4 regions of the Micromonospora sp. NPDC093244 genome follow, and region 3 is predicted to be linked to each of the others. Evidence: riboswitches for the same ligand, from Rfam matches in the RefSeq annotation. Region 3 holds a riboswitch; each other region holds the start of a gene.
What was found. A riboswitch is a leader RNA that binds a small molecule or an ion and turns the genes downstream of it on or off. The one in region 3 is predicted to bind cyclic di-AMP.
Positions count from the first base shown of each region.

Region 1: it holds a riboswitch for cyclic di-AMP, as region 3 does, so the genes downstream of both, AB0N27_RS29365 (transglycosylase family protein) here and AB0N27_RS15035 (hypothetical protein) in region 3, are expected to answer to the same signal.
Region 2: it holds a riboswitch for cyclic di-AMP, as region 3 does, so the genes downstream of both, AB0N27_RS20345 (C39 family peptidase) here and AB0N27_RS15035 (hypothetical protein) in region 3, are expected to answer to the same signal.
Region 4: it holds a riboswitch for cyclic di-AMP, as region 3 does, so the genes downstream of both, AB0N27_RS01200 (hypothetical protein) here and AB0N27_RS15035 (hypothetical protein) in region 3, are expected to answer to the same signal.

Region 1 is NZ_JBFBEO010000011.1:33,964-41,529, reverse strand. Features, by position in the region: gene htpG (molecular chaperone HtpG) at 1-1,183, shown strand, start outside; gene AB0N27_RS29370 (ThuA domain-containing protein) at 1,269-1,922, shown strand; cyclic di-AMP (ydaO/yuaA leader) riboswitch at 2,077-2,248, shown strand; gene AB0N27_RS29365 (transglycosylase family protein) at 2,246-2,884, shown strand; gene AB0N27_RS29360 (hypothetical protein) at 2,987-3,346, opposite strand; gene dinB (DNA polymerase IV) at 3,462-4,649, opposite strand; gene AB0N27_RS29350 (VOC family protein) at 4,715-5,152, opposite strand; gene AB0N27_RS29345 (YafY family protein) at 5,225-6,238, shown strand; gene AB0N27_RS29340 (GNAT family N-acetyltransferase) at 6,207-6,701, opposite strand; gene AB0N27_RS29335 (N-acetyltransferase) at 6,698-7,216, opposite strand; gene AB0N27_RS29330 (FMN-binding glutamate synthase family protein) at 7,285-7,566, opposite strand, start outside.
Region 2 is NZ_JBFBEO010000003.1:384,006-391,571, forward strand. Features, by position in the region: partial or broken gene AB0N27_RS20335 (hypothetical protein) at 1-192, opposite strand, end outside; gene AB0N27_RS20340 (hypothetical protein) at 216-1,256, shown strand; gene AB0N27_RS20345 (C39 family peptidase) at 1,329-2,177, opposite strand; cyclic di-AMP (ydaO/yuaA leader) riboswitch at 2,405-2,546, opposite strand; gene AB0N27_RS20350 (hypothetical protein) at 2,849-3,619, opposite strand; gene AB0N27_RS20355 (hypothetical protein) at 3,751-4,209, opposite strand; gene AB0N27_RS20360 (acyltransferase) at 4,291-5,508, opposite strand; gene AB0N27_RS20365 (glycosyltransferase) at 5,754-6,908, shown strand; gene pseI (pseudaminic acid synthase) at 7,037-7,566, shown strand, end outside.
Region 3 is NZ_JBFBEO010000002.1:1,044,540-1,052,105, reverse strand. Features, by position in the region: gene AB0N27_RS15040 (carbonic anhydrase) at 155-874, shown strand; gene AB0N27_RS15035 (hypothetical protein) at 931-1,950, opposite strand; cyclic di-AMP (ydaO/yuaA leader) riboswitch at 1,955-2,085, opposite strand; gene AB0N27_RS15030 (YibE/F family protein) at 2,252-3,622, opposite strand; gene AB0N27_RS15025 (heavy metal translocating P-type ATPase) at 3,937-5,976, shown strand; gene AB0N27_RS15020 (metal-sensitive transcriptional regulator) at 5,983-6,279, opposite strand; gene AB0N27_RS15015 (cation transporter) at 6,375-6,602, shown strand; gene AB0N27_RS15010 (hypothetical protein) at 6,599-7,549, shown strand; gene AB0N27_RS15005 (heavy metal translocating P-type ATPase) at 7,562-7,566, shown strand, end outside.
Region 4 is NZ_JBFBEO010000001.1:255,151-262,716, reverse strand. Features, by position in the region: gene AB0N27_RS01225 (hypothetical protein) at 1-284, shown strand, start outside; gene AB0N27_RS01220 (carbonic anhydrase) at 386-1,033, opposite strand; gene AB0N27_RS01215 (alpha/beta hydrolase) at 1,183-2,124, shown strand; gene AB0N27_RS01210 (AAA family ATPase) at 2,234-4,351, shown strand; gene AB0N27_RS01205 (cation diffusion facilitator family transporter) at 4,459-5,376, shown strand; cyclic di-AMP (ydaO/yuaA leader) riboswitch at 5,519-5,650, shown strand; gene AB0N27_RS01200 (hypothetical protein) at 5,707-6,720, shown strand; gene AB0N27_RS01195 (hypothetical protein) at 6,841-7,494, shown strand.

The sequences.
Region 1 (7,566 bases), on a different contig from region 3:
CCGCGACGAGGTCGACGCCGCCGAGTACAACGAGTTCTACAAGCACGTCAGCCACGACTGGGCCGACCCCCTCGAGGTCGTGCACATGAAGGGCGAGGGCACCTTCGAGTACGAGGCGCTGCTGTTCCTGCCCAGCCACGCCCCGCTCGACATGTTCGCCCCGCAGGGCCGCCGCGGCGTCCAGCTCTACGTCAAGCGCGTGTTCATCATGGACGACTGCGAGGCGCTGGTCCCCACCTACCTGCGCTTCGTCAAGGGCGTCGTCGACGCGCACGACCTGTCGCTGAACATCTCCCGCGAGATCCTGCAACAGGACCGGCAGATCCAGATCGTCCGCCGCCGTCTGGTCAAGAAGGTCCTCGCCACGGTCAAGGACCTCAAGGCCAACCACCCCGAGCGGTACCGCACCTTCTGGAACGAGTTCGGCACTGTCGTCAAGGAAGGGCTGATCGACGACACCGACAACCGGGACACCCTGCTGGAGATCCTGTCGGTGGCGTCCACCAACGACCCGGCCGAGCCCACCGACCTCGCCGGCTACGTCTCGCGGATGAAGGACGGCCAGAGCGACATCTGGTACGCCACAGGCGACTCCCGGGCCACCATCGAGAACTCCCCGCACCTGGAGGCGTTCCGGGCCAAGGGCCACGAGGTGCTGCTCCTGACCGACCCCGTCGACGAGGTGTGGGTCGAGCGGGTCGGCACGTACGACGGCCGGCAGTTGCGCTCCATCGCCAAGGGCGAGGTCGACCTGGACACCGACGAGGAGAAGCAGCAGGCCGAGACCGAACGTGAGCAGCAGCGGCAGGAGTTCGCCGCGCTCGTCGAATGGCTGGGCACCACCCTCGCCGACAGTGTCCGGGAGGTCCGCCTGTCGTCGCGGCTGACCACCTCACCGGCCTGCGTCGTCGGGGACGCGCACGATCTCACCCCGACGCTGGAGAAGATGTACCGGGCGATGGGGCACGAGATTCCGTCCACCAAGCGGATCCTGGAGATCAACCCGGGTCATCCGCTGGTCGCCGGGCTGCGCAAGGCCCACGAGCAGGGCGACTCCTCCGAGACCCTGACCGAGACGGCCGAACTGCTGTACGGCCTGGCGGTACTCGCCGAGGGCGGCGAACTGGCCGACCCGGCCCGCTTCACCCGGACGCTCGCCGACCGGCTGGCCCGCACCCTGTAGTCGCTCCGACCGGCGGGGCACCCGGCAGGGGCCCCGCCGGCACGCGACCCTGATCTCTGCCCGAACGTCGATTCCGGGAGGGCTCGTGCCTGTCGACACCGTGATCTTCAGCGGCCAGGGGCCGCACGGCGACCCCTGGCACCCGTTGGCGCAGACCAGCGCCATCCTCGCGGACATCATCGGTGGTGCCGCCGTCATGACGTCCGTCGACCGGCTCGCGACCGCGCTCGACGGTGCCCGACTGCTGGTGGTGAACGCGAGCGCCGACCGGTCCTCCCCGGTCCCCGACGACGCGCTCCTCGGGCTCGTTCTCGACGGCTTCCTGGCCGGCGGCGGCAACCTGCTCGCCGTCCACAGCGCGACCCTCGCGTTTCCCCGGGTGCCGAGCTGGCGTGCCACGATCGGCGCCGCCTGGGAGCACGGCCGTTCGTTCCATCCGCCGATCGGTTCCAGTCTCATCCGGCGGACCGCCGTCGCGCATCCGATCACCGAGGGGCTCGGCGACATCGAGGTCTTCGACGAGCGCTACACCGACCTGGAACGGGTCGACGGCGTCCACATCGAGCCGCTCTACGGGCACCGGGAGGACGGCGTCTTCCACCCGCTCGTCTGGGCCCGCACGGCAGGGGACAGCCGGATCGTCTACAGCGCCCTCGGCCACGACGGCCGGTCGTACGAGTCGCCAGGCCACGTCGAGCTGCTGCGTCGAATCGTCGCCTGGCTCCGCCCCGAGCGCTGATCGCAAACGGTCCATCGTGGTCACTGCACAGTGCCGCGAGGCCCGCAACCGGTGGGCGCAACGCCGAGCGCTGCCCGGTGAACAACTTCACAGCGAGTGGGCGTTCGTCACCGACCGTGCCTAACGTCGGTCGGGTTCGCCACTGCGGACACCACGGCCGGCAACGCCAAATCCTGCCCCCGGTCGTCGGAACCCAGTCCACCGGGCAGGAGCGGGGGACCCAGGTTTTCCGGTGCACGTCACCTCGGGGTGAAGCCGCCACCGCGCGGCCGGGCTCCTCGGCCCGAACCCGACAGCTCACCTCGCCGGCGTGGAGGAAACTCATGACTTCTGCTCACACGCCCCGTCATCGACGGGTCACCACCCGCCGCCTCGCCGTCGGCACCCTCGCCGTCGGCGCGGTCACCGGTGCTGTCGCCCTCTTCGGCCCGGCCGCCCCGGCGCAGGCCGGCGTCAACTGGGACGCGATCGCCAAGTGCGAGTCCGGCGGCAACTGGAAGACCAACACCGGTAACGGCTACTACGGCGGTTTGCAGTTCTCGCAGAGCACCTGGGCCGGTTACGGCGGCAAGAAGTACGCCGCACGCGCCGACCTGGCCAGCCGCGGCGAGCAGATCGCCGTCGCCGAGAAGGTGCTCGACGGGCAGGGCATCGGCGCCTGGCCGACCTGCGGCAAGAAGGGCGGCTCGTCGGGCGGCTCCGCCACGAAGTCGACCAAGTCGACGGAGTCGAGCTCGAAGCCCAGGCCGTCGCGCGGCGAGAAGCCGGCGACGCGCGACCACGAGCGCACCGCGCCCGCGGCGGGCGGCGAGACGTACACCGTCAAGCCGGGCGACACCCTGTCGGAGATCGCCGACCGCCAGCGCTCGACCGGCGGCTGGCAAGCGCTGTACGAGCGCAACCGGCAGCTGATCGGCGCCGACCCGGGTCTGATCTTCCCGGGTCAGCGGCTCAGCCTCTGACGCACGACGCACGACGCACGACGCACGACGCACGACGCACGACGCACGAACGCTCGGCCGGGTCACCGGCCGAGCGTTCGTGTGTGACGACGCGGGTAGCGGTCAGGCCGCGGTGGCGGACGCCTTCTGCTCTCGCTGCTGCGCGGGCAGCGGCCCGGCGTTGCGGCCCCAGCGCGGCGCGGTCCCGCCGGGCCAGCCGGGGCGGCTCTCGTCCCGTACGTCGTCGACTGTCGTCTCGACCGAGGTGGACTCGCCGCGGGCCAGCCGCAGCGAGTGCTCGGCGCCGGTGCGGGCCTCGCACGGCCACCCCTGGCCGGCGCACTGGAGATTGCGGCAGTGCCCCTCGTCGTCCGGCTCGTGGGCGCTCAGCACGTCGACCGCGAGCTGCCAGAGCAGCGGGTCGGTCACGTCGTGCGGACGCTCGACGCGACGGCTCGGTCGGTTGCTGGTGTCGTCGGACATCGTGGGTCCCCCTCGTCAGGCTGGTCCCCTCAAGGGTCACCCGTGGGCGGTCGGCTAAACCGCCGACCTGCTGTGATGTGTCACCGATCGCAGAAACTCGGCCGCCAAGAGACCATCAGTCGGGCAATAGCGGCATCTCGACGCCGGGATCGCGGCCGAGCAGCACCGCCCGGGTGAGGGCCGCCGATCCGAACCGGTCACGGACCGCGTCGACCGCCGCGTCGAGGTCGGTGCCGGGGTCGGGTTGGAAGGGCAGCTCCGGCTGGACCGGGTTGTCGTCGAGGTTGCCCACCGAGACGCCGATCAGGGTCACGCCCCGCCTGTCGATCTCGGGCCGGGTCGCCCGCAGCAGCGCCCGTGCGGCGGCGAGCACCTGAGTGGTGTCCGCGGTCGCCTTGCCCACCGTGTGCGAGCGGGTGGCCCGCGTGTAGTCGCCGAAGCGAAGCCGCAGCACCACCGTGCGGCCGGCCCGTCCGGCGGCCCGCATCCGCCTGGTGACCCGGTCGACCAGGCCGGCGAGGATCGCGTCCAGCTCGGCCGCCGCGTGCGGGGCGGGGCTCAGCGCGTGCTGCGCGCCCATCGACCCACGCCTGCGGCCCACCTGCACCGGCCGGGGGTCACGGTTGTGGGCCAGAGCGTGCAGGTGCCGGCCCGCGCCCCCGCCGAGCAGCGAGACCAGCGCCGCCTCACCGAGCCGGGCCACGTCGCCGACGGTACGGATCCGGCGTTCGCGCAGCTTCGCAGCGGTGATCGGACCGACACCCCAGAGCCGCTCGACCGGCAGCGGATGCAGGAACGCCAGTTCGCCGTCGGGTGCGACCACCAGCAGCCCGTCCGGTTTCGCCACCCCGCTTGCCACCTTCGCCAGGAACTTCGTCCGCGCCACGCCCACCGTGATGGGCAGGCCGACCTGCTCGCGGACCTCCCGACGCAGACCCTCGGCGATGTCGGCCGGGGGCCCGACCAGGCGGCGCAGGCCGCCCACGTCCAGGAACGCCTCGTCGATGGAGAGCCCCTCGACCAGCGGGGTGGTCCGCCGGAAGATCTCGAACACCGCCCGGCTCGCCACCGTGTACGCGGACATGCGCGGCGGCACCACTATCGCGTCGGGGCACAGCCGGCGCGCCTGCCGACCGCCCATGGCGCTGCGGACGCCGCGCGCCTTCGCCTCGTAGCTGGCCGCGAGCACCACCCCGCCGCCGACGATCACCGGGCGTCGCCGCAGGCGTGGGTCGTCGCGCTGCTCGACCGACGCGTAGAAGGCGTCCAGGTCGGCGTGCAGGATGGTGGCCCCGGGCGACACGTACACATGTTCGCATAGTGCCTGTCGCCACTGTAGTGACCTGGGCGAACGCGGTCACGTGCCGATCAGTCGAGGCAGAACTCGTTGCCCTCGGGGTCGGCCATGACGAGGTGGCCGGCACCCAGCGGGGGAGCGGGCTCGTGTCGGGCGAGCCGGGTGGCGCCGTACGCGACGAGCCGTTCGGCCTCCGCTTCGAGGGCCGCCATCCGCTCGTCCCCGGCGAGGCCCGGCGCCGCGCGGACATCCAGGTGGACGCGATTCTTGACCTGCTTGCCCTCGGGTACGCGCTGGAAGAACAGCCGTGGTCGGGAGCCCTCGGGGTCGACCACCGCCGAGGCGTCGTTGCGGTTCTCCGGCGGCACGCCCATCGCGTCGAGTGCCTGCTCCCACGACTCGAAGCCGCCGGGCGGGCCCTGCAGCCGGTAGCCGAGCGCCTCGGCCCAGAACCTGGCCAGCGCGGCCGGGTCGGCGCAGTCGAACGTGATCTGCACGTCGCGTGGCATGGCAGCTCCCCTGATCTCGTCGGTCATGGTCCCAGCCTCCCGGAAATCGCGGACAGGATCGTTCCTCGATCCGTGCAACGATCGGCGGGTGAGTGTCGAGGCGACCACCGAGCGGGTTCTGCGGTTGTCGCGCTGCTGCAACGACGACCGTCCTGGACGGCCGCCGACCTCGCCGCGCAGCTGCGGGTCACCGACCGCTGCGTCCGCCGCGACGTGCAACGCCTGCGGACACTTGGGTATCCGGTGCGCGCGGTGTCAGGTGTCGGTGGCGGCTATCAGCTCGGCGCGGGCACCCGGCTGCCGCCGTTGCTGCTGGACGACGAGGAGGCGATCGCGACCGCCGTGTCCCTGCGGCTGGCGTCCGGGGGCACGGTCGCCGGGGCGGGCGAGGCGGCCCTGCGGGCGCTGGCGAAGCTCGACCAGGTGATGCCGTCACGGCTGCGCGCCGAGGTGCGGGCGGTGCACGGCTCCACGGATACCCTCATCGGGCCGGTCGTCGAGATCGACGCGGAGTTGCTGGTGATGCTGGCGCGGGCCTGCCGCGACGCGGTGCGGGTGCGGTTCGGCTACCCGGGACGGGACGGGGAGCGCGAGCGGACGGTCGAGCCGGTCCGGATGGTCACCACCGGCCGACGGTGGTATCTGATGGCCTGGGACGTCGACCGGGCCGACTGGCGCACGTTCCGACTGGACCGGATGCGTACGGCGGTGGCCACGACCTGGCGCTTCCGGCCCCGCGCGCATCCCGACCCGGTCGCCTTCGTGCAGCGGTCGGTCACCGGGTCGCCGTACCGGTACGTCGCCCGGGTGCGGGTACGCGCCCACCCCGACCAGGTGCGGGCGTCGGTGCCGCCGCAGGTGGGCCGCGTCGAGGACGACCGCGACGGGTGGTGTGTGCTGCTCGTCGGCGGCGACGATCTGGACTGGCTCGCCGCGCACATCGCCCGCCTGAGCTACGAGGTGCAGGTGGTGGAGCCCGCGGAACTGCGTGACGCCGCCGCCGGTCTGGCGCGCCGCCTGGCGGCGATGGCCGAGCCCGCCGAACCGGGCCCGGTCAGTCCGGGGCGGGCCGGGCGCGGACGGTGAACTCCCGCAACGACACCGGGTCGCCGTCCGGAGCGGTCCACGATGCCGTGCGGATGCCCGTGCACCGCCACCCGGTGCGTTCGTAGAGCGCGACGGCAGCGGCGTCCCGCACGGCCACCTCGAGCACCAGGTCCGTCGCGTGCTCGTCCGCCCACCGTCGGGCGCGGGCCAGCAGCGCGTCGCCGAGCGCCAGCCCGCGGGCGGCCGGCGCCACGAAGAGGCGCGCCACCTCGGCTGTCGGCCGGTCGGTCTCGGACAACCTGTGCACCGCGACATGTCCCACGATTGTCGCGTCCGGCGCGACGGCGACCCAGGCCCCTGCCGGTCGCGGCTCGCACAACCACCGGTGCGGGTCGGCGGGCCAGTTCATCGGGTACCCGTCGACCCGGTGCACCTCGACGAGGGCCGCGACACATCCGTCCAGGTCGGTGGCGCGGCGGCGACGGACGTGCGGTGGAATCACAGGTCGTCGAACGGGCGGGCGTAGCGGAACTCGCCCCGGATCGTGTCGCGCCACGCGCTCAACGGGCGGGCCATGAAGTACTGCGGACCCCACGGCTGCGGCGGGGTGACACCCACTTCGACGGCCGGCCGGAACCCGAAGCGCGGGTAGTAGTCGGGGTGCCCGAGCAGCACCACCAGGGGCTCGTCCCGCGCGTCGGCCGCGCCGAGCACCGCGTGCATCAGGGCGCTGCCCACCCCGCGCCGCTGCCAGCCGGGCAGGACACCCAGCGGCCCGAGACCCACCGCCACCGGCGCACCGGCCACCCGGGCGCGGGTGGCCACCACGTGCCCCACCACCTGGCCGTCCGAATCGACAGCCACCAGGGAGTACGCGGACACCCAGCTCTCGTCCACGCGCAGCGCGTCGACAAGTGTGGCCTCGACGGGTACGTCGACACCGTCCTTGGCGAAGGCCGCGACGTGCACCGCCCGGACGGCGTCCACGTCGGCGGGTGTCTCGCGCCTGATCAGCATCGCGCCACCATAGGCGTGCGGCGCCGCCGGCCGCACAGGATTATCGCCGTGCGGCCGGGGGCGGGAGGTCAACCGACCGCGGTCGCCGACGGTGGGGCGCTGCCGCCCTGCGGCACCTCCGGGGTCATCAGTCGGATGATCTCGGCCTGGTCGGCGGGCGACGGCAGCCCCCAGCCCGGACGGTAGCCGTACACCTCGTGCAGTGGGGTGGAGCCGGTGCGACCGTCCAGGATCTCCACGGCGTCGGTGTCGATCAGGCCCGGGTGTTCGACGCCGCACGCCTCGGCGACCTTGGTGAGGTCGCGGCGCAGCGTCGCCAGATAGTTGGCGGCCCGGACCGACTTCAGGGT
Region 2 (7,566 bases), on a different contig from region 3:
CGCCCAGGGCAGCCACACGTCGCCGCTCGCCCCCATCCCGTGCAGCAGCAGCAGGATCGGTCCGCGACCGGCTTGACCACCCGATTCATCCGCCACGGCCGCAGTCTCCCACGGTTCGCGGCCCGGAACGAGAGTCGAACGCGGACCCGACCGGCGGTGATCCACTGTAGAGTGCGGCGCCTGGACGGGCATCGTCGTCGCGGGAGGGAGCCTCCGTGCTCAGAAGGCATCGATCAACACTGGTGGCGGCGGTGGCCGTCGTCGCCCTCGGCGCGGCACCGGGCGCGCCCGCGCTCGGCACACCGTCGGGCGCAGCGCCGCACGGCGCGGCTGTCGCGGCGGCCGACCGGGTCCTGCGGGTCTACAACAACAACATCGAGAACCTGGTGGTGAACAACGCCGACGGGAGCTGCACCCGGATCTCCGGACCGGACCACCTGACCTCGATCCTGGTCGACGACGCCGGACGCACAGGCACCAGCGGTGTGGTGGCGCCGGACCTGCTGATCGTGCAGCAGGTGCGCGGCACCGGCCAGGCCGAGGCGTACGCCGACCAGCTGTCGGCGAAGTTCGGCTACCCGGCTGGCACGTACGGGGCCATCGTGGCCTGGGCGGACCCGGAGCCGTGGGGCAGCACGCACAAGTGCAGTTCCCAGTCGCTGGGCGACCTGAAGAAGAAGCAGACCAACGCGATCATCTGGAACACCAGGACGCTCAGCCTCGCCGCCGGCGACATCTCCAAGTACTGGAGCGCGGGCTGGCTCAAGCCGGGCACGGCGTACGCCAACGGCGCCGGGTGCACGCTGTACAAGCCGCCGAACAGCGACCCGGACAGCACCGACTACTACAAGTGGAAGCGGACCAGCGCCATCGCGGCCCGGTTCACGATCAGGGCGACCGGCACCAGCGTGTTCGCGGCGACCATGCACCTGCCGCAGGAGAACCGGCAGAACGCGTGCGCCGGCGACGGCGACCGGGGCATCGCCAACAGCGGCATCCACCTGGGCGCGGACGCGACGAGCCTGTTGAACGCCTCCACGATCCGGATCGTGGGGATCGACGCGAACCGCACGGGCATCGCGGCCAGCACGCTGAGCGGCTACGGCATGACCGGCTACGGCTCGGCCGCCACCAGCGGGTCCAGCAAGATCGACTATCTGTTCGTGAAGGGCACCGTACGGCCGTCCAGCATCGGGCACACGGTCAGCGGGACGAAGTCGAACCACCTCGCGCTGTACGGCTTCATCGACTACTGAGCACGACACGAAGACGCCGCGGGCGCCGACCCCTCGTGGGGGACGGCGCCCGCGGCGGTCCATCCGCCTGGGTCAGGCGGAGTAGCCCCGGGTGGCGATCCAGTTGGCCAGGTCGATCGTGGTGATCCAGTACGACGCGTCGGCCGCGTTCGCCGAGTCGGCGATCCGCACGGTCCGGCCGTTGTCCCGGTAACCCACCACGGCGATGTAGTGCCCACCGCCGTAGGAGTGCCAGCCGCCGTTGGTGTCGACGGCGTCGCCGGCGACGTTGGCCACCACGCCACGGCCGTCGGTGATGGCCTTGACGACGTCGGCCTGGAGCTGGTCCATCTGGGCCGGGCTGGGCGAGCCCGCGAACATCCGGGTCCGGTACGGGGAACCCTTCACCTCGGCGTTGAGCACGCGGGTGGTGTCAAGTGCCGAGTTGGTGCCCATCTCGGTGGTGCCCAGTTCGGCGGCGAGTTCGTTCTGGGTGCGGTCGATGCCGCTGGCGCTGAGCGCGTTGCGGGTGGCCGCCGGACCGCAGTTGTAGTACGTGTTCTGCGCCTCGTAGTCGTAGTCGAGCACCTTCGTCGCGGGCGGCTTCGGCGGTGTCGGCTTACGGGTGAGGTCCGGGTTGCCGCTGGCCTTCGCGGCGGGTGACGCGGCGCTGGTGGCCGGGGCGGCGCTGCTCGGCGCGGCGCTGGCCGAGGGGGACGCGACGCGCGCCTGGCCACGGGAGGCGGCAAGGTCGCTGCGCATCTCGGCGACTGTGGTCGCGCTGTGCTGGCCGGCCGGGGCGTCGTCGGTGTCGGTGAGCAGGACACCGGAGGTGGCCGCGAGCGCGAGGGCCGCGGCGGAGGCGGCGACGATCTGGTACGGACGTTCGGTGGTGAGACGGCGGAGCTGACGCTTCAGGGTGTGCTTCACGGGGTCCTCCACGGTTCGGGGGGAGAGCGGCACACCGGGGCCGAGCCGGTATCCAGGCAGGCGCCAGCGCGCGAACCGTGGTCCGCGGATGGTGAACCGCTCGAGGGGAACGCCCGGCGCTGCCGGGCGGGAAGGGCGATGACCCGGGGGTCAGCTCACCAGACGGATGAGCGGGGGCACCGCCGCGCCGTGGAGGCGGGGGAACAAGCAAAGGGTGGAGAGGTGCTGCACGAGGATGGAACTCCTTCCGACACCGCCTACCGGGTTAGCTGACGGATTCGGGCGGGAAGATCGCCCTACCGCGGGCCGTGGCTCGCGGATTCACCCCGGACTTACTGGTGGGTCCCCGGTTCGTTGATCACGATTGAGCGGGTCGGCGCGGCGTCGCCTCTTGCGATCGGTAACCGCACCGGACGGGACGACACTACTGGCCGGTGCGTACGCCTGCCAAGCCGCGTCCACCTGCGTAAACATCATTCTGGGCGACAATTTCTGCGCGTATTGCCGATGACGTGACTCGATGGGACAACCGGTTACGGCGACGCCTGTGGTCGACAACCGGACAGGCCGTCGACAACGACGTCGGATTCGTGCGAACAACGGGCCCGATCGCGTCGAGCGCCCGATTTTGCGGGCCCGTGACCGGGCTCACGTCACAGATCGGGCTCAACCGACGGGCCGGCTCAACTGACGCGCGCCGGGCGCCAGCGGGCCACCGCGGCCTGACGTACCGCACCGGTCGCCGCCCGGCGGGCCGGCGCCGGGCCGGGCCGCAGTCGGGCCGCGGCCGCGTACGCCTCCTCGGCGAGGGTGCGGGCCGATTCGGCGGCCAGTTCCGCGTCCCGCCAGGCCGACCGTTCCCGCTCGGCGGCGACCCGGTAGTCGGCGAGCCTCGCGTCCCTGATCGCCCGGGCGAGCAGCACCTCCTGCTCGACGGGGTGCCGGCGGGGATCCCAACCCCGCCGGTGCCCGAACACGTCACCGAGCTGCCCCATGGTCAGCTCCCCGCGCCAGTACGCCGCCATCGCGGCCCGGTGCAGGTACCGCTCCCGGGCGGCGTACTCGGCCGGGGTGTGCGGGGTACGCGGGGTGGGCAGCGCCCCGGCGCCGGCGAACCGACGGGCCACGGTGTCCGCCTCGTCGTACCCGGCCCAGGCCCGCTCGGCCTCCTCCTGAATGACCAGCCAGTCAGCCCGTCGCCGTCGGGCGGTCTGCGCGGCGCCGGCGGCGGCGACAGCCACCTCCTCGGCGTACCGGCGCCTGTCGGCGGCTGCGGCGGCTGCGGCCTCCCGGGCGGTGGGCGCGGTCGGGCCCGGCTCACCCGTCGGCCCGTCCCGCTCCGGGCGGGCGACGAGAACGGCGGGCACGCTCAACGCCAGCAGGAACAGCACCGACCAGATGGCGGCGGCCTGCGGTACCTCGGTCAGGAACTGGTAGAAGACAACGGTCTCCATGATCGACACCTCGGAACGACAGCGATGCGACGGTGAGCCGCACGGGCCGGGCGGGTCGTGGCGTGGCCACGGGCCGACGGGTGCGGGTGGTTGATCGACAGGCGCGGCGGCGGGACGCTCGTCCCGATGGCTCAGCGGGAGGGCGGGGCCCGGGGTGCCCGGCTGGCCGGGCCGCGGGCGTGGGGCCGCCACTCGGACCGGGCAGCGCTCGCCGCGGTGACACCCGTGGCGGCGGGCAGGATGCCGGCGGCCAGCCGGGCGGGCTGCGGGTCGACCGACCGGGTCGAGGTGTGCCGGTCGGCGACGTCGGCGGCGACGACCGAGGGCAGGTGCCCGATGGCGACCACGCCGATCAGACCGGACGGCGTTCTCGGGCCGGTGACGATGCCCGGCGTGACGGTGGCCTGCCGAGTGATCGGCCCGCTGGCGGTGAACGTCGACGCGGCGTCGGCGGACGTCGGGGAACCGGCGGAGGCGGGCGACGCGCCCGCGCCGAGCGCGAGGGCGGCGACGACGGCGAGGCTGGTCAGCACCCGTGTGGCCCAGCGCGCCACCCACCACAGGGGACAGGTGAGCGCGACCGGAAGCACGTCCTCACGCTACCGCCGTCGCCGGCCGGACGCACCGACGCCGGGCGTGTCGGGTCACGCCGCGCCGACCAGCGTGGACGATCAGCGCGAGTCGGCGTACGTCGATCGGTCCTCGGGCCGGGGCCCGGCGGCCGGCGCGTTCCCGGCCTGGTGGGTGGGTTCGTCAGCGCCTGTGGCTGGTGTGCGCGGACGCGGAACGGCCGACGGGTGGGCCCGGCGGCTCGGGGCGAGCCGGCGCATCATCGGTGTCTCCACGAAGCGGTGCAGCAGTGCGGCGAGGACGAGGTTGACCGACAGGAAGCCGAGCACCACAGCCGGGCCGCGCCACCCGCCGAACCCGGTCCCCCAGTCCCCCGTCCACCGCAGCACGCTCGTCATCACCAGCACGTGCACGAGGTAGAACGCGAACGAGACCTCACCGAGCCAGACCAGCGGGCGGGACCGCCACGGCGAGCGTCGGCCCCGCACGTCGGCGTCCGCCGCGGCGGTGATCACCAGCAGGTACGCCACGGCCAGCAGGGTGGTCCACAGCTCGGCGCGGATCCACTGTGCCGCTGCCACCCAGGTGGCCACGAAGATCGCGCTCGCGACGGTCAGGCCGGGACCGCGCCAGAGGCCCCGGCGCATCAGCTCGGCCGCCACCGCGCCCAACCAGAACTCCAGCGACCGGGCCGGCGGGAAGATCTGGGTGAACCACCAGCGGCTGTCCTCCGGCACCAGGTGCTGGGCCGGCCAGAGCGCGAGGATCAGCAGCGGCAGGGCGACGACAAGCGTCCACAGCAGCGCGGGACGGGCCCGGCGCAGCAGCGGCAGCACCAGCGGCAGGCACAGGTAGAAGAAGAACTCGCAGGACAGCGACCAGCTCACCGTGTTGATGCTGTAGAACCAGCCCGGCCTGGGGTCCCAGGCCTGCAACAGCAGGAGGTTCTCCAGCGCGACGGCGGGCAGGACGGGGTCGGCGAACCACCAGGCGACAAGCAGCGCCGCCGCCCACAGCACCAGGTGGTTCGGGTAGATCTTGGCGACCCGCCGGCGCCAGAACGTCCGCCGGGAGTCGCCCGGGCGGGCCGACCAGACCAGCACGAACCCACTGAGAACGAAGAAGAACTGCACCCCGGACAGGCCGAGGGTGAACAGCGCGTCGACAACCGCCTTGTAGTCCGGCTCGGCGATGATCCGCATGGTGCCGGCGTGGAAACCGAAGACCAGCAGCGCGGCGATCCAGCGCAGCCCGGTCAGCGAGGGCAGCCGGGTGACCGGGGCCGGCTGGGCCGCCGGGACGTCGGTGGTGCCCGTCATGCCGGTCGCCTGACGATCAGCAGGGTCACCAGCACGTACGTCTCCTCCTCGGCGCGGCGTCGGACGGCGCGACGGCGACGCCCGCGACGACCCGGCAGGGCCGCACCGGGGCACCCTACCGGGTCACTCCCGGGTGAACCGGACGAGCGTCGTTAACCTTCCGCTCGGCGGGAGTTCAGGGACTCCACCTTCCTCGGCCACGTCAGGTTCCGGGCCCGGCCACCCGGGTCGTCGAAGGTGGCGGCGTGGTCAATGAGCCGACGCACGCACCGCTGCTGAGCATCGTCGTGCCGGTGTACGGCGTGGAGGCGTACCTGTACCAGTGCCTCGAGTCGATCCGGGCGGACATTCCCGCGGGCGACGCGAACGCGGTCGAGCTGATCGCCGTCGACGACGCGTCGCCGGACGGCTGCGGCGCGATGCTGCGCGCGTACGCAGGCCGCGACGGCGTCCGGGTCGTGCACCTGAGCAGCAACGTGGGCCTGGGGCTGGCCCGCAACGCCGGTCTCGACGTGGCCACCGGCAGGTACGTCTGGTTCGTCGACAGCGACGACTGGCTGCCCCCGGGCACCATCGCGGCGGTGCTGGACCGGCTGCGCCAGCACCAGCCCGACGTGCTGATGCTGGACCACCTGCGGGTGCACGAGGACGGCCGACGTGAGGTGGACGCGAGCAGTCACCTGCTGCGCGGGGTGCCGGGTGTGGTCCGCCTGGCCGACCAGCCGCACCTGCTGCGGGTGCAGCACACCGCCTGGAACAAGGTGGTCCGCCGGGCCTTCCTCGACGAGTTGGGGCTGCGGTTCTTCCCCGGCTGGTACGAGGACATCCCGTTCAGCCATCCGCTGCTCATCGGCGCGGAGAAGATCTCCGTACTGGACCGGGTCTGCTACCTGTACCGGCAGGGCCGCCAGGGCGCGATCACCTCCACCCGCAGCGGCCGGCACTTCGAGGCGTTCGGCCAGTACGAGCGGCTGATGGACTGGGTCGCCCGCAACCACCCGGACGAGCGGTTCCGGGCCGAGCTGTTCGAGCTGATGATCAGCCATTATCTGGTGGTGGCCGGCAACGACGACCGCCTGCACCCGCACCTGCGGCGGGCGTTCTTCCACCGCGTCGCCGAGCACTACCGCCGTTACCTGCCCACCGGCGGCTACCCGGTGCCCGCCGGCGTGGCCGGGCTCAAGCACCGGCTGGTGGGGCGCGGTGACTGGCTGGCGTACTCGGCGCTGCGTCAGGCGCACCGGGTCGCGGGCCGGCTGCGCCGGCCGGGCCCGACGGCGAGCCCGGACGCCGGGACCGACGAGGACCCGAACCGAGGGGACACCACCACGACGCGGGCCGCGGAGCCCACCGGGACGCCCGAGCGGTCCGACGCGTTGGCCGGAATTCGCCTGCCGTGACCGTCGGCGTTCGCACCCCACGCCCGGCGCGGTTCCCGGCGCCGGAGTTTTCCAGGTCGTCCACCCCTCGGGGGGACGACGACAGCACCACCGCACCCCGGTGCGGACGTACCTGAGCAGAGGTCCCAATGACGGCGACAACCAAGATCGGACCGCACGTGGTCGGTGCCGGCGAGCGACCCTTCGTGGTCGCCGAGATGTCCGGCAACCACAACGGCGACCTGGGTCGCGCGCTGGCGATCGTCGACGCGGTGGCCGAGAGCGGGGCGCACGCGCTCAAGCTCCAGACGTACCGGCCGGACACGATCACGATCGACGTCGACACCCCCGCGTTCCGCATCTCCAGCGGGCACGAGCTGTGGGGCGGGGAGAACCTGTACCGCCTCTACGAGCGGGCGCACACCCCGTACGAGTGGCATGCGTCGATCTTCGAGCGGGCCCGCGAGCGCGGTCTGACCGTCTTCTCGTCGCCGTTCGACGCGACGGCCGTGGAACTGCTGGAGTCACTTGACGCACCGGCGTACAAGATCGCCTCGTCGGAGCTCGTCGACCTTCCGCTGATCCGGTTGGTCGCCGGCACCGGCAAACCGATGGTGATCTCCACCGGGATGGCGACGGTCGCCGAGATCGACGCCGCGGTGCGCACCGCCCGCGACGG
Region 3 (7,566 bases):
CGGGAGCGACTCTGGCCGTCAACGTATGAAATCTATATCACGCATACCTTGACGCATCTTGTGGTGCGTGTGACCGTGGAGCGGGCCAGCGCCCGCCACCGGCCGGTCGAACACCCGGCTGACCAGGTCAGATGCGTGGAAACGAGGTGCGGGAATGAGCCTTCCCGGAGCACCCGGCGGGCAGCCGGGTCCGCAGCGGAGCGCCGACCAGTCGTCGACGATCACCGAGCCGGCCCTGGCGTACGCCGAGCTGGCCGCCGGCAACCGGCGCTTCGTCAGCGGCTCCCCGCGCCACCCCAACCAGGACGCCGGGCACCGGGCCGCGGTGGCCGACGGGCAGCACCCGTTCGCGGTGATCGTCGGCTGCTCCGACTCCCGGCTCGCCGCCGAGATCATCTTCGACCGGGGGCTGGGTGACCTGTTCGTGGTCCGCACGGCCGGGCACACGACCGGCCCGGAGGTGCTGGGCAGCGTGGAATACGCGGTGACGGTGCTCGGCACCCCGCTCGTAGTGGTGCTGGGCCACGACTCGTGCGGCGCGGTCCAGGCGGCCCGTGAGGTCGCCGCCACCGGCGTGGCACCCGAAGGGCACCTGGGCGCAGTCGTGGACGCCGTGCTGCCCAGCCTCCGTCGCGCCGCCGCCGACGGTGTCGACGACATCGACGGCATCGTCGACATCCACATCGCACAGACCGTCGAGGCGTTGCTGGAACAGTCGTCCGTGCTGGCCGACGCGGTGACGCGGGGACGGTGCGCGGTGGTGGGCGTGTCGTACCGGCTCGCCGCCGGTGTGGTGCGCCCGGTCGCGGCCGTTCCGGCGGGCGTCGCCTCGCTCGACGTACCCGACGGGCCGTCGACGCCCGCCGCCGCCTGACGCGACGAGGGCCGCCCCACGGTGCGGGACGGCCCTCGATCAGCTGAGCGGGTGGGTCAGAGCAGCGACATGTGTACGTGGTCGGTGTGGTTCGACGGTCCGCTGTACGACTTCCAGCCGGTCGCCGGGAACCAGATCTGCCGGTTCCAGATCACGTAGTAGATGCCGAGGCGGTCGGCGTTGCGGATGAGGAACGCGGCGACGTTGTTGCCGTACATGCGGGTGTCGTCGTTGTGCCACGGGCTGAAGCCGCTCTTCTGCAACGACCAGTCGCAGGCGCGGCCCTTCGGGTGCTCCCACGGCCCGCCGGAGCGGTAGCAGCCCACGAACCGGTTGAAGCCGGCCCGCTTGACCTCCTTGTACGCGTGCAGCGTGCGCGGCGTGACGCAGCCGGACGTGGTCGGGTCGTCCTCGCTGCACGACTGCGCCTTCCAGTCGCCGTCGGCGGTGCGCCCCGGGCCGATCCGGGCCACCGGCGAGGTGGCGTCCACCAGGCCTCCGGTGAAGCCCTTCCCGCCGACGAGGGCGAGCGCCTTGTCCGCGTCGCGCTTCTCCTTCGCCATCAGGGCAGTCTGCTTCTGCTGCTCCCGGACCTCCGCGTCGAGTTGCAGCTTGGCCTGCTCCGCGCGGGCCTTCACCTCGTTGACCTCGGCGAGCTTCTTCTCGTTGACCATGTTCATCTCGTCGAGCATGGCGGCCCGGCGGACGAACGAGTCGGGGGCGTCGCTCTCCAGCAGCATGGCGATCGCGCCGATCCGCCCGGTCCGGTACGACTGGGCGGCGATCTGCGCGACCTGCGGCGCCAGCGCCTCCAGATCCGCCTTCGCGCGGTCGACCTCCTGCGCCAGTTCGAGCTGCCGCTTCTTGGACTTGTCCAGCTGGGACTTGGCCGCCACGTAGTCCCGGTTGGTCTTCTCGATGACGTCGGTGAGCAGTGTCGGCTCGCCGTCCTCCTCGTGCCCGGACGGCGTCGGCGTCGTCGGGGCAGCGTTCGCCGGGAGGGGGCCGGCGAGCACGGTCAGTGCGGCGATCACGGCCACCACGGGCGTCAACCAGCGGCGTAGGGGTGCCGTCACGATGTTCCCTTCCGTCGACCGCCGACCGGGTTAGCTGACGGGTTCGGGGCGGAAGTGGCCCCTACCGCTGACGCGGATTCACCCCACGTACCTGGGTTCCCGGCTCGCCGGTTGGCGATTGGGCGGTGGCACCGCAGGCGCCGATTCGCGCCTTCGGCGGTGACCGGCAGCGAGGTTACCCGAGAGTCGACCCCCTGAGCTACGTCCCGATGCCCACCAAAAGCGTCATATCGCCATGGCGTTGAGTGACCAGTGATGCGGTTCTCAGGCCGGATGCCCGATCTGGTCACGCTGAGGAGTGTCACCATGCCGTCTCCGTGCTCCTGTTCGTCTCTGGCCACCTGTCGGTGGCGGGGGGCGGGGGTGTGGCAGGCGCCGGGTCCGCTTCGTGGGGTGGACCAGTACGTGGGGAGCTGAGCGCGGCCAACGCCTCCGCCCGGTCCGGCCGGGGCCGGGGAGCGGGGGTGCCCTCGGCCGGCTCGGCAGCCGACCGGCCGGCGGCGGTCACCACCGCGGCCAGCCCGGTGGTCAGCGGCACGGCGGCGATGAGGCCGAGGGTGGCCACGGCGCTGCGGACGATCTCCTGCGCCAGGAACTCGCTGGTGAGGATCTGTCCGAGGGGGCGCGTGTCGGCGGTGAGCAGGAGCAGCAGGGGCAGCGAGGCGCCCGCGTACGCCAGCACGATCGTGTTGACCGTGGAGGCGATGTGCGCCCGGCCGACCCGGGTGGCAGCCCGGTACAGCTGCAACCGGGTCAGCCCCGGGTTGGCGTTCGCCAGTTCGGTGACGGTGGCCGCCTGGGTGACCGTCACGTCGTCGAGCACCCCGAGCGAGCCGATGATGATCCCGGCGAGCAGCAGGCCGTGCAGGTCCACGTCGGCCTGGAACATCGACAGCGTGGTGGCGTCCTCGCTGCCGAAACCGGTGAGGTGGGTGGCTGCGGTGGCGATGGTGGCGAGCACGCCGGTGAGGACCAGGCTGCCCAGGGTGCCGAGGACAGCTACCGAGGTCTGCGCGGTCACCCCGTGTGTCAGGTAGAGCACCACGAACATGATCAGGGCGGCACCGACCACCGCGACGACAAGCGGTGACCGGCCGGCGGCGATGCCCGGCAGCACGAAGGTGAGGAGGATGGCGAAGCTGGCGGCCAGCCCGGCGAGCGCGGCCAGGCCACGCCACCTGCCGAACGCGACGATCGCGGCGGCGAAGACCACCGCCAGCCACACCAGCGGTGTGCCGCGCTGGTGTTCGGCGATGTTCCAGTTGCTGGCGCCGGGGTCGGCGGGGTCGGTCAGCTCGACCAGGATCACCTCGTCGCCGACGTCGACCCGGGGTGCTCCGGGGCCGTCCGGTACCGGTGTCTGGACCTGCTGCCCGGCGCTCGGCCCGTCCTGCACCCGGACGTCCACCGTGCCGCACCGCCCGTCGCCGGCGTTCGGCGTGCCCTCCGGGGTCTGCGGCGTGGGCGGGCACGGTTCGGTAACCACGCGGGTCACTGTGCCGTGGTAGCGCGGGACGTCCGCGCCGCCGCCGGTCTGCGGGGAGTCGCCCCGGGGCCAGAGCACCACAGCCGCGAGCACCGTGGCGACGAACAGGGGTACCACGGTCGCGACGAGGATCCGCCGTACCCGGGGAGGGGCGGACGGAACGGAACGGCTGTGGTCGGAACCCAATGCGAGACTCCCAACGAATCCGATGCGGGGTACGTGCCGGTGGGCCGGTCGGTTCACCGTCGCCGCGGAAATGCGGTGACGGGCGCGGCGGATCGCGGGATGCCGATCGCTTGATCACGTACGGTGAACGACTGGTCGGACCGGCGGGGAGCGCCGCCGTGTCGCGGCGGCACCGGTGCCGGGCTGCGCAGCGTCGTGATCCGAGGGCCATCGTCGGAATGCTAACCACACAGGCTGTGGGACGCAGGTCGTGGCGGAGTGTCGGGGTCCCCGAACCGCCCGCGTGGCGGGGCGCGGCCCGGGATCGTGGAGTCATGCACGCTGAGTCACCACATGGTCCGCACGGTCAGCAGCACGGTGGGCACGACAAGCACGCCGGTCACGATCCGGCGATGTTCCGCCGCCGGTTCTGGGTCTGCCTGGTGCTCACCGTGCCTGTGGTGCTGACCAGTCACCTCGTGGCGGACCGGCTCGGTCCGCGCTGGGACGTGCCGGGGAGTTCCTGGGTGGGGCCGGCGCTCGGCTCGGTGGTGTTCTGGTGGGGCGGCTGGCCGTTCCTGGTCGGCGCGGTCCGGGAGGTGCGAGACCGGGCACCGGGGATGATGCTGCTTGTCGCGATGGCGATCACCGTCGCCTACACCGCGTCGCTGGCCACCAGCGTCGGCGCGTTCGACCTGGACTTCTGGTGGGAGTTGGCGGCGCTTGTCACCATCATGCTGCTCGGGCACTGGCAGGAGATGAAGGCCATCGGGCAGGCCCGGGGAGCCCTCGCGGCGCTTGCCGCGCTGCTGCCCGACGAGGCCGAGCGGGTGGCCGCCGACGGCCGGGTCGAACCGGTGCCGGTGGACGCGCTGCGGGTGGGTGACGTGGTGCTGGTCCGCCCGGGTGGCCGGGTGCCGGCCGACGGGGTCATCGTCCAGGGCGGTGCCGAGCTGGACGAGTCGATGATCACCGGCGAGTCGCGGCCGGTCGCTCGTGCGGCCGGCGGTCGGGTCGTGGCGGGCACTGTCGCCACCGACTCGGCGGTCCGGGTCCGGGTCGAGGCGCTTGGTGAGCAGACCGCCCTCGCCGGCATCCAGCGCATGGTCGCCCAGGCACAGCGCTCGGGCGGTCGGGCCCAGCTGCTGGCCGACCGGTTCGCCGCCGCGCTGTTCTACGTCGCGACCGGCACCGCCGTGCTGACCGTGCTGGTCTGGACGGCGCTGGGGCGGACCGACGAGGCGGTGGTCCGCGCGGTAACCGTCCTGGTGATCGCCTGCCCGCACGCGCTCGGCCTGGCCATTCCGCTTGTCGTCGCGCTCTCCACGGCGGTGGCCGCGCGATCCGGGATCCTGGTGAAGGACCGGTTGGCGTTGGAGCGGATGCGGACCGTCGGCGCGGTGCTCTTCGACAAGACCGGCACGCTGACCCGGGGCGAGCACACCGTCTCCGACATGACTGTGACGCCTGACGTGGAGCGGGACGAGGCGCTGCGCATCGCCGCAGGCGTCGAGTCGGACAGCGAGCATCCGCTGGCCCGGGCGATAGTCGCGGCGGCCGGGTCCGCAGGTCCGGCCCCGGCCCACGGGTTCCGGTCGCTGCCGGGCCGCGGTGTGCAGGCGACAGTCGACGGTACGGAGTACGCGGTGGGCGGGCCGGCGCTGCTTCGCGAGTTGGGGGTGTCGCTCCCGGCCGACCTGGAGACGGCGACCGGGCGCTGGTCGGCGCGGGGTGCGGCGGTGCTGCATCTGGTGCGGCTGCCGGACACAGTGCTCGGCGCGTTCGCGTTGACCGACGAGGTGCGTCCGGAGGCCCGACGGGCAGTCGACGAGCTGCGCGCCGAAGGCGTCCGGACCATCGCCATGATCACCGGGGACGCGCGGCCGGTGGCCGAGGCGGTCGCCGCCGAACTCGGGTTCCGCCCCGGTGTCGACGAGGTCTTCGCCGAGGTGCTGCCGGCGGACAAGGACGGCCGGGTGGCCGACCTCCAGCGGCGGGGGCTGACCGTGGCGATGGTCGGTGACGGGGTGAACGACGCACCCGCGTTGGCCCGCGCCGACGTGGGCATCGCGATCGGTGCGGGCACCGACGTGGCGATCGAGTCGGCCGGGGTGGTGCTCGCCTCGTCCGACCCGCGTGGGGTGGGCGCCGTGGTGCGGCTGTCCCGGGCGTCGTACCGCAAGATGCGGCAGAACCTGGCCTGGGCGGCGGGCTACAACGTGGTGGCGCTGCCCCTGGCGGCCGGGGTGCTGGCCTGGGCCGGGGTGGCGTTGAGCCCGGCGCTGGCCGCCGTGCTGATGTCGGCGTCCACGGTCGTGGTGGCGCTCAACGCCCAGTTGCTGCGCCGGGTCCGGCTCGACCCGGAGTCGGACTGAGGGGCATCAGCCGCGCTTCATCAGCCGGCCGACAGCCGCCATCATCTCGGTGGCCATCTCGTCGGCCCGACCCTCGGCGGCGCCCTCGTGCATGCAGTGCCGCGCGTGGCCGTCGAGCAGACCCAGCGCCACCTTGTCGAGGGCGGCCTGGATCGCGGAGATCTGGGTGAGCACGTCGATGCAGTAGCGGTCGTCGTCGACCATCTTCTCGATGCCCCGGACCTGGCCCTCGACGCGGCGGAGCCGCGCGAGCAGCTGGTCCTTGCTGGCGGTGTACCCGCGGATCGGGGTGGGTGCGGTCATGCCGACCAGGATAGCCTACCCCTGGGGGGTATGGTACGGTCCAACTGGCGGATACCCCCACCGGGTACCGGTAGCGAGGCAGAGGAGACGGTCTGATGGTCAACACCACGTACCAGGTGCAGGGCATGACCTGTGGGCACTGTGTCAGCGCGGTCAGCGCCGAGGTCAGCGCCCTCGACGGTGTACGCGACGTCCAGGTCGACCTCGCCAGCGGCCAGGTCACCGTGAGCAGCGACCAGCCGCTGGACGTGGCATCCGTCCGGGCCGCCGTCGACGAGGCCGGCTACGAGCTCGTGGACGGGTCATCCGGAGGTCCGGCGTGAACACGGTGACCCGACTGGGCGGTTTCGCCCTCGGTCTCGTGGCGGTCTTCGGCACGGCGTACGGGGTCGGCCGCGTGGTCGACCCCGGCGTGCCCGCCGCGGAGATCCGGCACGACGGCGACGCCGCCCACCCGGACGGGGAGCACGACGAACCGGTCGACCGGCTCCCCGGCGGCCTGCTCGTCTCCGACCGCGGGTACACCCTCGCCCCGGTCGCCGCCCCGGCCGGCGAGTTCGCCTTCACTGTCGACGGCCCGGACGGCCGCCCGGTCACCAGCTACGACGTCGCACACGACAAGCGGATGCACCTGATCGTGGCCCGCCGGGACCTCTCCGGCTTCCGGCACGTCCACCCCGACCTGACTTCGGACGGCACCTGGCGGGTCGCCACCCCACTGGCCGGTCCCGGGCAGTGGCGGGCCTTCGCCGACTTCACCCCGACCGGTGGCGAACCGCTGACCCTTGGGGTGGACGTGACAGTCCCCGGCGAGTTGACCGAGCGGCCCCTGCCCGCCCCGGCGACAAGCACAAGCGTCGACGGCTACACGGTCACCCTGGCCGGCGAGCCGCAGCCCGGCCGTACCTCGCCGCTCACCCTGACGGTCAGCCGGGACGGGCAGCCGGTCACCGACCTGGAGCCCTACCTGGGCGCGTACGGGCACCTGGTGGCGCTGCGCCGGGGTGATCTCGCGTACCTGCACGTGCACCCGGACGGGACGCCCGGCGACGGCCGTACCCGCCCCGGCCCGGGCGTCACCTTCCTCGCCGAGGTGCCGTCGGCCGGCACCTACCGGCTCTACCTCGACTTCCGGCACGGCGGGGCGGTGCACACCGCCGAGTTCACGGTCGTCGCCGGCGCCGTCACGGCCGGGGGCGATCCCCGCCCGAGCGGAACCGCGCCGACCGGGGAGCCCGAGCATGGCACCCCCGGGCACGGGCACAACTGACGGGACCAGACGATGAC
Region 4 (7,566 bases), on a different contig from region 3:
GCCAGGCTGGCCAGGGTGGCGCCCTCAGCGTGCTGGGCGAGTTCAAGTACCTCATCCCGCTCAACGGCGGCAAGCACGCCTACGTGCGGAACCTGACCAACGGCAAGACCGCGCACCTGCGTACCGACTCCGACGCCTTCGTCGAGGAGATCCGGGTGCTGGCCGCCGCCGGCCACGCCGCCAAGATCCGGGCGGAGATCAACAACCTGGCCACCACCTACCCGAACGACGGCTGGGAGGCCACCGAGAAGCGCCTGGTCGCGGCCGGCGTCTTCGAGGGCTGACCTCTCCCCCACCACAGCACCGCCGAACCGCCCGCCGGGATGTCCCGGCGGGCGGTTTCGCGTCCGCACCAGCGACCGGCAGCGGTTCAGGCCGGCAGCGGTCAGGCCGGGTCGACCAGGGCCACCTCGCCGGTGGCCAGGTCGTAGAGGCCACCGACCACGGCCACCCGCCCCGCGCCTACCGGCCCGGCCAGCAGATCATCGACCCGCAGCGCGTCCACCGTGCGGCGGACGTGCCGGCGGATCGCCAGCGCGAGCACCTCCGGGTCGTCCAACCCCACCTCCAGCACCGCCGGGGCGATCTCGTCGACCAGGTGGCCCAGCGAACCTCCGGGGCGCTCACCGCCGCGCAACGCGTCCACCGTGGCGCCCACCGCGCCGCACCGCTCGTGGCCGAGCACCATCACCAGAGGTACGCCGAGCTGTCCGACCACGTACTCGATGGAGCCGCACACCGCGCGATCGAGGACGTGCCCGCCGGTGCGGATCACGCAGATCGCGCCGAAGGTCTGGTCGAAGATCGCCTCCAGCGGAACCCGCGAGTCGATGCAGCCGAGCACCACGGCGTACGGCTGCTGATCGCCGGAGGCGGTCGCCGCGGCTGCCGTCACGTCGTGCCCGTGGACCGGTTGGCCGCTGACGAACCGCCTGTTTCCGCTGAGCAGGTCGGCCAGCGCGGCGCGGGGCGTGCCGCCGGCCAGCCGCCCCGGCTCCGGCGTCGCGCCCATCGGCGCCCCCGACGACCCCATGCCGTTCAGCTTGGCCCGCCGTGCGCGGTTCGCGGGCGGGGTCGGGAATGTTCGCCACGGCGCGATTGACGTGGTCTGATGGCGGGTAGCCGGTGTTACCGCCGGGTATCCCGGTGCTGATGGTGCCGGGCGGCCCTGGGGAGGTGGCGATGCCGGAGCGTTTCGAGGTCGGTGTACCCGACGGCGTGCGGCTGCACGTCGAGGTGACGGGGCCGGCAGACGCCGAGGTCACTGCCGTCCTGCTGCACGGCTGGACACTGGACGGGCGGGCCTGGCACCGGCAGGTCGAGGCGCTCACGGCGGCACCCGGCGGCGAGGCCGTGCGGGTGGTCACCTACGACGCGCGGGGGCACGGGCGGTCCAGCTGCATGGCGCTGCCGACCGCGACCCTGGAACAGCTCGGCGACGACCTGGCGGCGGTGCTCGACACGGTGGCGCCGACCGGGCGGGTCGTCCTGGTCGGGCACTCGTTGGGCGGCATGACGATCATGGAGTACGCGCACCGCCACCCCGCGCACTTCGCCGCCCGTACGGCCGGACTGGTCTTCGTCTCGACCACCGCCGAGGGGCACACGCACACGGTGTACGGCCTCTCGCCCCGCATCGCCCGGCTGATCCGGCTCGCCGAGACCACAGGCGCCGGGGTGCTGGCCCGGTGCGGGTCCTGGCGGGCGCCCCGGGCACTGCTGCGGGCGCTGCAACCGAGCATCAGGTGGATGCTCTTCGGCGACAGGTGCGAACCTGCCGACATCCGGCTGGTCACCTCGGCGGTGGCCCGCGCCTCGCTGCGCTCGATAGGCGGTTTCCGGGCCTCCATCGGCGCCCAGCACCGGCTGGACACCCTCGCCGCGCTTGCCCACCTGCCGGCCGCCGCGCTCGTCGGCGACCGCGACCGGCTGACCCCTCCCCCGTGTGCCGAGTCGATCGCCGCGGCGCTGCCGGCCACCGAGCTGACCGTGTGCCCCGGCGCCGGGCACATGCTGATGATGGAACGCCCGGACGAGGTGAACTCCGCGTTGACAGGGGTTCTGCGTCGCGTACTCGCCGGGGCGCCGATGGGCGGCGCGACTCCCGCCGGCGCGGGCGCCTGAGCGCACGTTCGCGCACCTCGGGCGCGGCGGGCCCGGCCCGGGGCCGTACCCTTCTGCGGTTGGCCCGCGCGGTTCGCGCCGTCTGCCGGCGACATCGAAGGAGCGTGCGTTGACCGACCAGACCGCCCTGGAGCAGGAGATAGCCGTCGAGCAACGGCACCTCGACCGGGTGTACGCCCGACTGGCCGAGCTGCGCCGGTCGGCGGTACGCGCCGAGCGGGACGGCTACCGGATGGCGCGGGTGGGCACGTTCGGCGCGCTCGTCGAACGCGACGCGATGGTCTTCCACGCCGCACAGCGGCGGCACACCCTCGACGCCGAGCACGAGGGGCTGGTCTTCGGCCGGCTGGACCTGCGGGACCGGCAGACGCTGCACGTCGGGCGGCTCGGCATCCGCGACGAGGACGCCAGCACGCTCGTCGTCGACTGGCGGGCGCCGGCCGCCGCCGCCTTCTACCAGGCCACCCCGAACCAGCCGCTGGGCGTGGTGCGCCGCCGCACCATCCAGTCCCGTGGTGAACGGGTCACCCGTGTCGAGGACGACCTGCTGGACCCGTCCGCCGCCCCGGAGGGGATGACTGTGGTCGGGGACGGCGCGCTGCTGGCCACCCTGTCGCGGGCCACCGGCCGGGGCATGCGCGACATCGTGGCGACGATCCAGCGGGAGCAGGACGAGGCGATCCGCTCGCCCGGTTCCGGTGTGACGATCGTCGCCGGTGGTCCGGGGACCGGCAAGACGGCTGTCGCCCTGCACCGGGCCGCCTTCCTGCTGTACTCCGACCGCAGCCGGTACGCCGGCGGCGGCATCCTGGTGGTCGGCCCGTCGTCGGTCTTCGTCGAGTACATCGCCTCGGTGCTGCCGTCGCTCGGTGAGGACACCGCGACCCTGCACTCGTTGGGCACCCTCTTCCCGGGCATGACCGCGACCCGTACCGACCCGCCCGAGGTGGCGGCGGTGAAGGGCTCGCTGCGGATGCGCCGGGTGTTGGAGCGGGCGGTCCGCGACGCCGTGCCGGGCGGGCCCGGCGAGCTGCGGCTGCTCTACCGGGGTGCGTTGCTGCGGCTGGACCGGGCCGAGCTGGACGCGATCCGGGACCGCGCGCTGCACCGGGGCGCCCGGCGCAACGAGGTGCGGCGGGCGGGCTTCGACGGGGTGTTCGCCGCGCTCTGGGCACAGGCCCGCCGGCTGAACGTGGGCCGGTTGCCGGAGCAGCGGGCCTTCGAGGACGAGATCGCCGAGCGCACGGAGTTCCGGGAGTTCCTCAAGGGCTGGTGGCCGCGACTGCACCCCCGGCACGTGCTCGGCTGGCTGGCCCGGCCGGACCGCCTGCGCCGCTACGCGGGCGGGATCCTCTCCGGCGCGGAGATCCGGTTGCTGGGCGCGGCGTACCGGGAACTGGACTCCGCCGGGTTGACCATCGCGGACGTGGCGCTGCTCGACGAGTTGGACGCACTGCTCGGCAAGCCGGCGCAGCCGGCGCGGGCGCGGCGCGACCCGTTCCAGCTCGCGGGCGGGGTCCGGGAGCTGAGCACCTTCGGCGACCGGCAGCGCGCCGCGCGGGCGGCGGCCCGGGAACGGCCGGCGGACTACCGGGAGTACGCGCACGTGGTGGTCGACGAGGCGCAGGACGTCTCGCCTATGCAGTGGCGCATGATCGGTAGGCGCGGCCGGTTGGCGTCCTGGACGGTGGTGGGCGATCCGGCGCAGACGGCGTGGACCGGTGACCCGGAGGAGCTGACCCGCGCGCGGGACCAGGCGCTGGGCCGGCGCAAGCGGCACGATTTCACGCTCACCACCAACTACCGCAACTCGTCGGAGATCTTCGCGGTGGCGGCGGCGGAGATCCGCCGGCTCTACCCGGACCTGTCGCTGCCGACGGCCGTGCGTTCCACGGGGGTCGACCCGGTCGAGCTGATCGTGCCCGCCGCCGGGTTGGAGACGGCCGTCGTGGAGGCGGCCGCCGGTCTGCTGGCGGAGGTGGACGGCACGGTCGGCGTGATCACGCCGGTCCCCCGCCGCGACGAGGTCGCCGGCTGGCTGGGCACGCTTGGCGCACCGCGCCTGCAGGTGGTGACCAGCCTGGAGGCAAAGGGCATGGAGTACGACGGGGTGGTGCTGGTCGCCCCGAGCGAGATCCGGGCGGATCCGGGTGCCGGGGTACGCACGCTCTACGTGGCGCTCTCCCGGGCCACGCAGCGGCTCACCACCGTCGACCCGACCGGCTGATCAGGCCCCGACGAGCACCGTCGGGGCGGGTGCCGCCGTATAGTTGCACACATAGCGATGTGCGCATACATTTGACCGGGTCCGACTGGCGGCGGAGGGTGGGTTTCGTGGGCGCAGGTCATGACCACCACCACGCGTCGGTCGCCAATGCCGCACACCAGCACCGGGGACGGCTCTGGGCAGCGTTCGGGCTGCTCGCCGCCCTGATGGTGGTCGAGGCGGTGGCGGCCTTCCGCACCGGCTCGCTGGCTCTGCTCTCCGACGCCGGGCACATGTTCACCGACGTGCTCGGCATCGGCATGGCACTCGCCGCGATCACCGCCACCCGCCGGTCGACAGGCGACCCGCAGCGCACCTTCGGCCTCTACCGCCTCGAGGTGCTCGCCGCGCTCGCCAACGCCGTCCTGCTCTCCGGCGTGGCGGTCTACGTGGTGATCGAGGCGATCCGCCGGTTCGGCGACCCGCACGAGGTGCTGGCCGGCCCGATGCTCGCGGTCGCCGTACTCGGCCTGCTCGCGAACGTGGTCGCCTTCGCGCTGCTGCGTGCCGGCGCGCGGGAGAGCATCAACCTCCAGGGGGCGTACCTGGAGGTGCTCGGCGACCTCCTCGGCTCAGTCGGCGTGATCGGCGCGGCGCTGCTCATCACGGTCACCGACTGGTGGTGGGCCGACCCGCTGGTCGCGGTCGCCATCGGCGTGTTCATCCTGCCGCGCACGTGGCGACTCGGCCGGGCCGCCGTCCGCATCCTCGTGCAGGCTGCCCCGGAACACCTCCAGGTCACCGCCGTACACGACCGGCTCGCCGCAGTGCCCGGCGTGGTCGAGGTCCACGACCTGCACGTCTGGACGCTCACCTCGGGCATGGAGGTGGCCTCCGCGCACCTGACCATGGCGCCCGGCGCGGAGGTCGGCACGGTGCTCAGCGCGGCGCGTACCGCCCTGCACGACGACTTCCGGATCGAACACGCGACGCTCCAGATCGAGCCCGGCGCCGCGCCCGGCGCCTGCGGCTCGGTCGAATGGTGACTGCGTTTCGAGAAGTACGTTCGCATTTGCCCGAGTTTTTGGTCATGACGCACGCACCGTCCGTCACATCGGCTGCAAGCGCCCCACCTGCCCCGGTAGGCTCGGTCCCGGCCTCCACCAGGCGGCGCCCTCCCGGCGCCGGTGGCGGCCGCCGCCTAATCGCCCGAGCGGGCGAACCGGGGAACCATGTTCCTGGGGTGCATCCGCGTCAGCGGTAGGGATCTTCCGTCCCGAACCCGTCAGCTAACCCGGTCGGCGGCTGACGGAAGGACATGCGTAGTGGCACCAGCACGACCACCCGCCGCCCGCCTGGCGGCCCTGATCGTCGCGATGCTCGCCCTCGGCGTCGCACTCCCGGCCGGGGCGGCGGCCGCTCCCCCGACCACCCAGCGGGCCGCCGCGGCACCCGACAGCGACGAAGAGGGCGGCACCCCCGCGCTCCGCGCCCAACTGGAAGCCGCCAGCAAGGGCTACCTGGACGCCAAGCGCGCCCTGGACACCTCCGTGCAGCGGCAGCAGCAGCTCACCACCCAGCTCAAGACCACCGAGGCCGAACTGGAGGCCCGCAGCGGCAAGGTCGGCGAGATCGCCGGCGTCGCCTACCGCACCGGCCGCCTCGGCGCGATGTCGGCGCTGCTCAACAGCAACACCCCGGAAGGCTTCATGGACCGGGCCGCCGCGCTGGACGCGGTCGCCGCCAACGAGGACCGGGTGCTACGCGACCTGATCGCCACCAAGGACGAGGCCACCCGCACCCGGGTCGCCCTGGACGGCGAGATCCGCGAGCAGCGCAAGCAGGTCGCCGTGATGGCCAAGCGCAAGGAACAGGCCGAACGGGCCCTGACCGTGGCCACCACACCCAAGCCGCAGACCACCTCCGACGGCGGCTCCAACCGGGGGACGTCCAGCGCGAACGCCACGGCCGCGACGCGCAACTCCGACGGCTCCTGGCCCTCGGAGTCGTGCAGCGTCGACGACCCCACCCCGGCCAGCGGCTGCATCACCCCGCGGACCCTGCACGCGCTCAACCAGGCAAAGGCCGCCGGCTTCACCCGCTACGTCTCCTGCCACCGCTCCGGCGGCTCAGGCGAACACCCGAAGGGTCGGGCCTGCGACTTCGCCGCGCAGAAGAACGGCTTCGGCGGTGACGCCACAGGCGGCGACAAGACGTACGGCAACAACCTGGCCGCCTACTTCATCCGCAACGCCGACCGGCTCGCCGTGCTGTACGTGATCTGGTACCGGCAGATCTGGCTGCCCAGCAGCGGGTGGAAGTCGTACAGCGGGGCGGGTGGCGACCCGTCCAGCGACCACACCAACCACGTGCACCTGTCGGTGTACTGACCCCACCCGTGGCCGGCGCCCCGAACCGGGGGTGCCGGCCACGGGTACGTCAGCGGGCGTACCCCTGATGTCGCCGACGGTCGGACGACCCGGCGGCGGCCCGGCGGCAGCATCGTTCCCATGCGACTTCCGCCCACGGCCCGCAAGGCACTGCTCACCCTGCACCTGGTCACCTCCCTCGGCTGGCTCGGCACCGACCTGGTGCTGCTCACCCTCGGCGTGGCGGTCCAGCGCGGCGCCGACCCGGACACGGTCTACCCGGTCACCGCGCTGCTCGGCACCGTGCTGTTCGCGCCGCTGAGCGTGCTGGTCTGGCTGATCGGCGTGGCCAGCGCACTCCTCACCCCCTGGGGACTGCTGCGCTACCGCTGGGTGCTCGTCAAACTCGTGCTCACCACGGTGATGGTCGGGCTGGTCCTGTTCCTGCTCACCCCGAACCTGCGCCACGCCGGAGCCCTGGGGGCCGCACTGCCCGCCCGGGACCGCGCCGACCTGGTGATCGCCCCCGCCGTCTCGACCAGCCTGATGATCATCGCGACGGTGCTCTCCACCTACAAGCCCTGGGGCCGCCGCCCCATCCGCCCAGCCCGCCCCACCAGCGCAGCCCAAACCGCCCGCGCCGGTCGCACCGGTCGTGATCGCGCCGACCGCGCACGCCCTGCCACCCCCGCCGCCCTTGCCGGACCGGCCAGACCCGCCGGCCCTGCCGCCCCTGCCGGAGCCGCCGGAGCCGCCGGAGCCGCCGGCCATGATCGCGCTCGATCCAGGAAGTAGTGGCCTCGGCGTCGTGGGACGCCACTACATCCTGGATCGAGCGCGATCTTGCGGGAGCGCACCCGCCCGCCC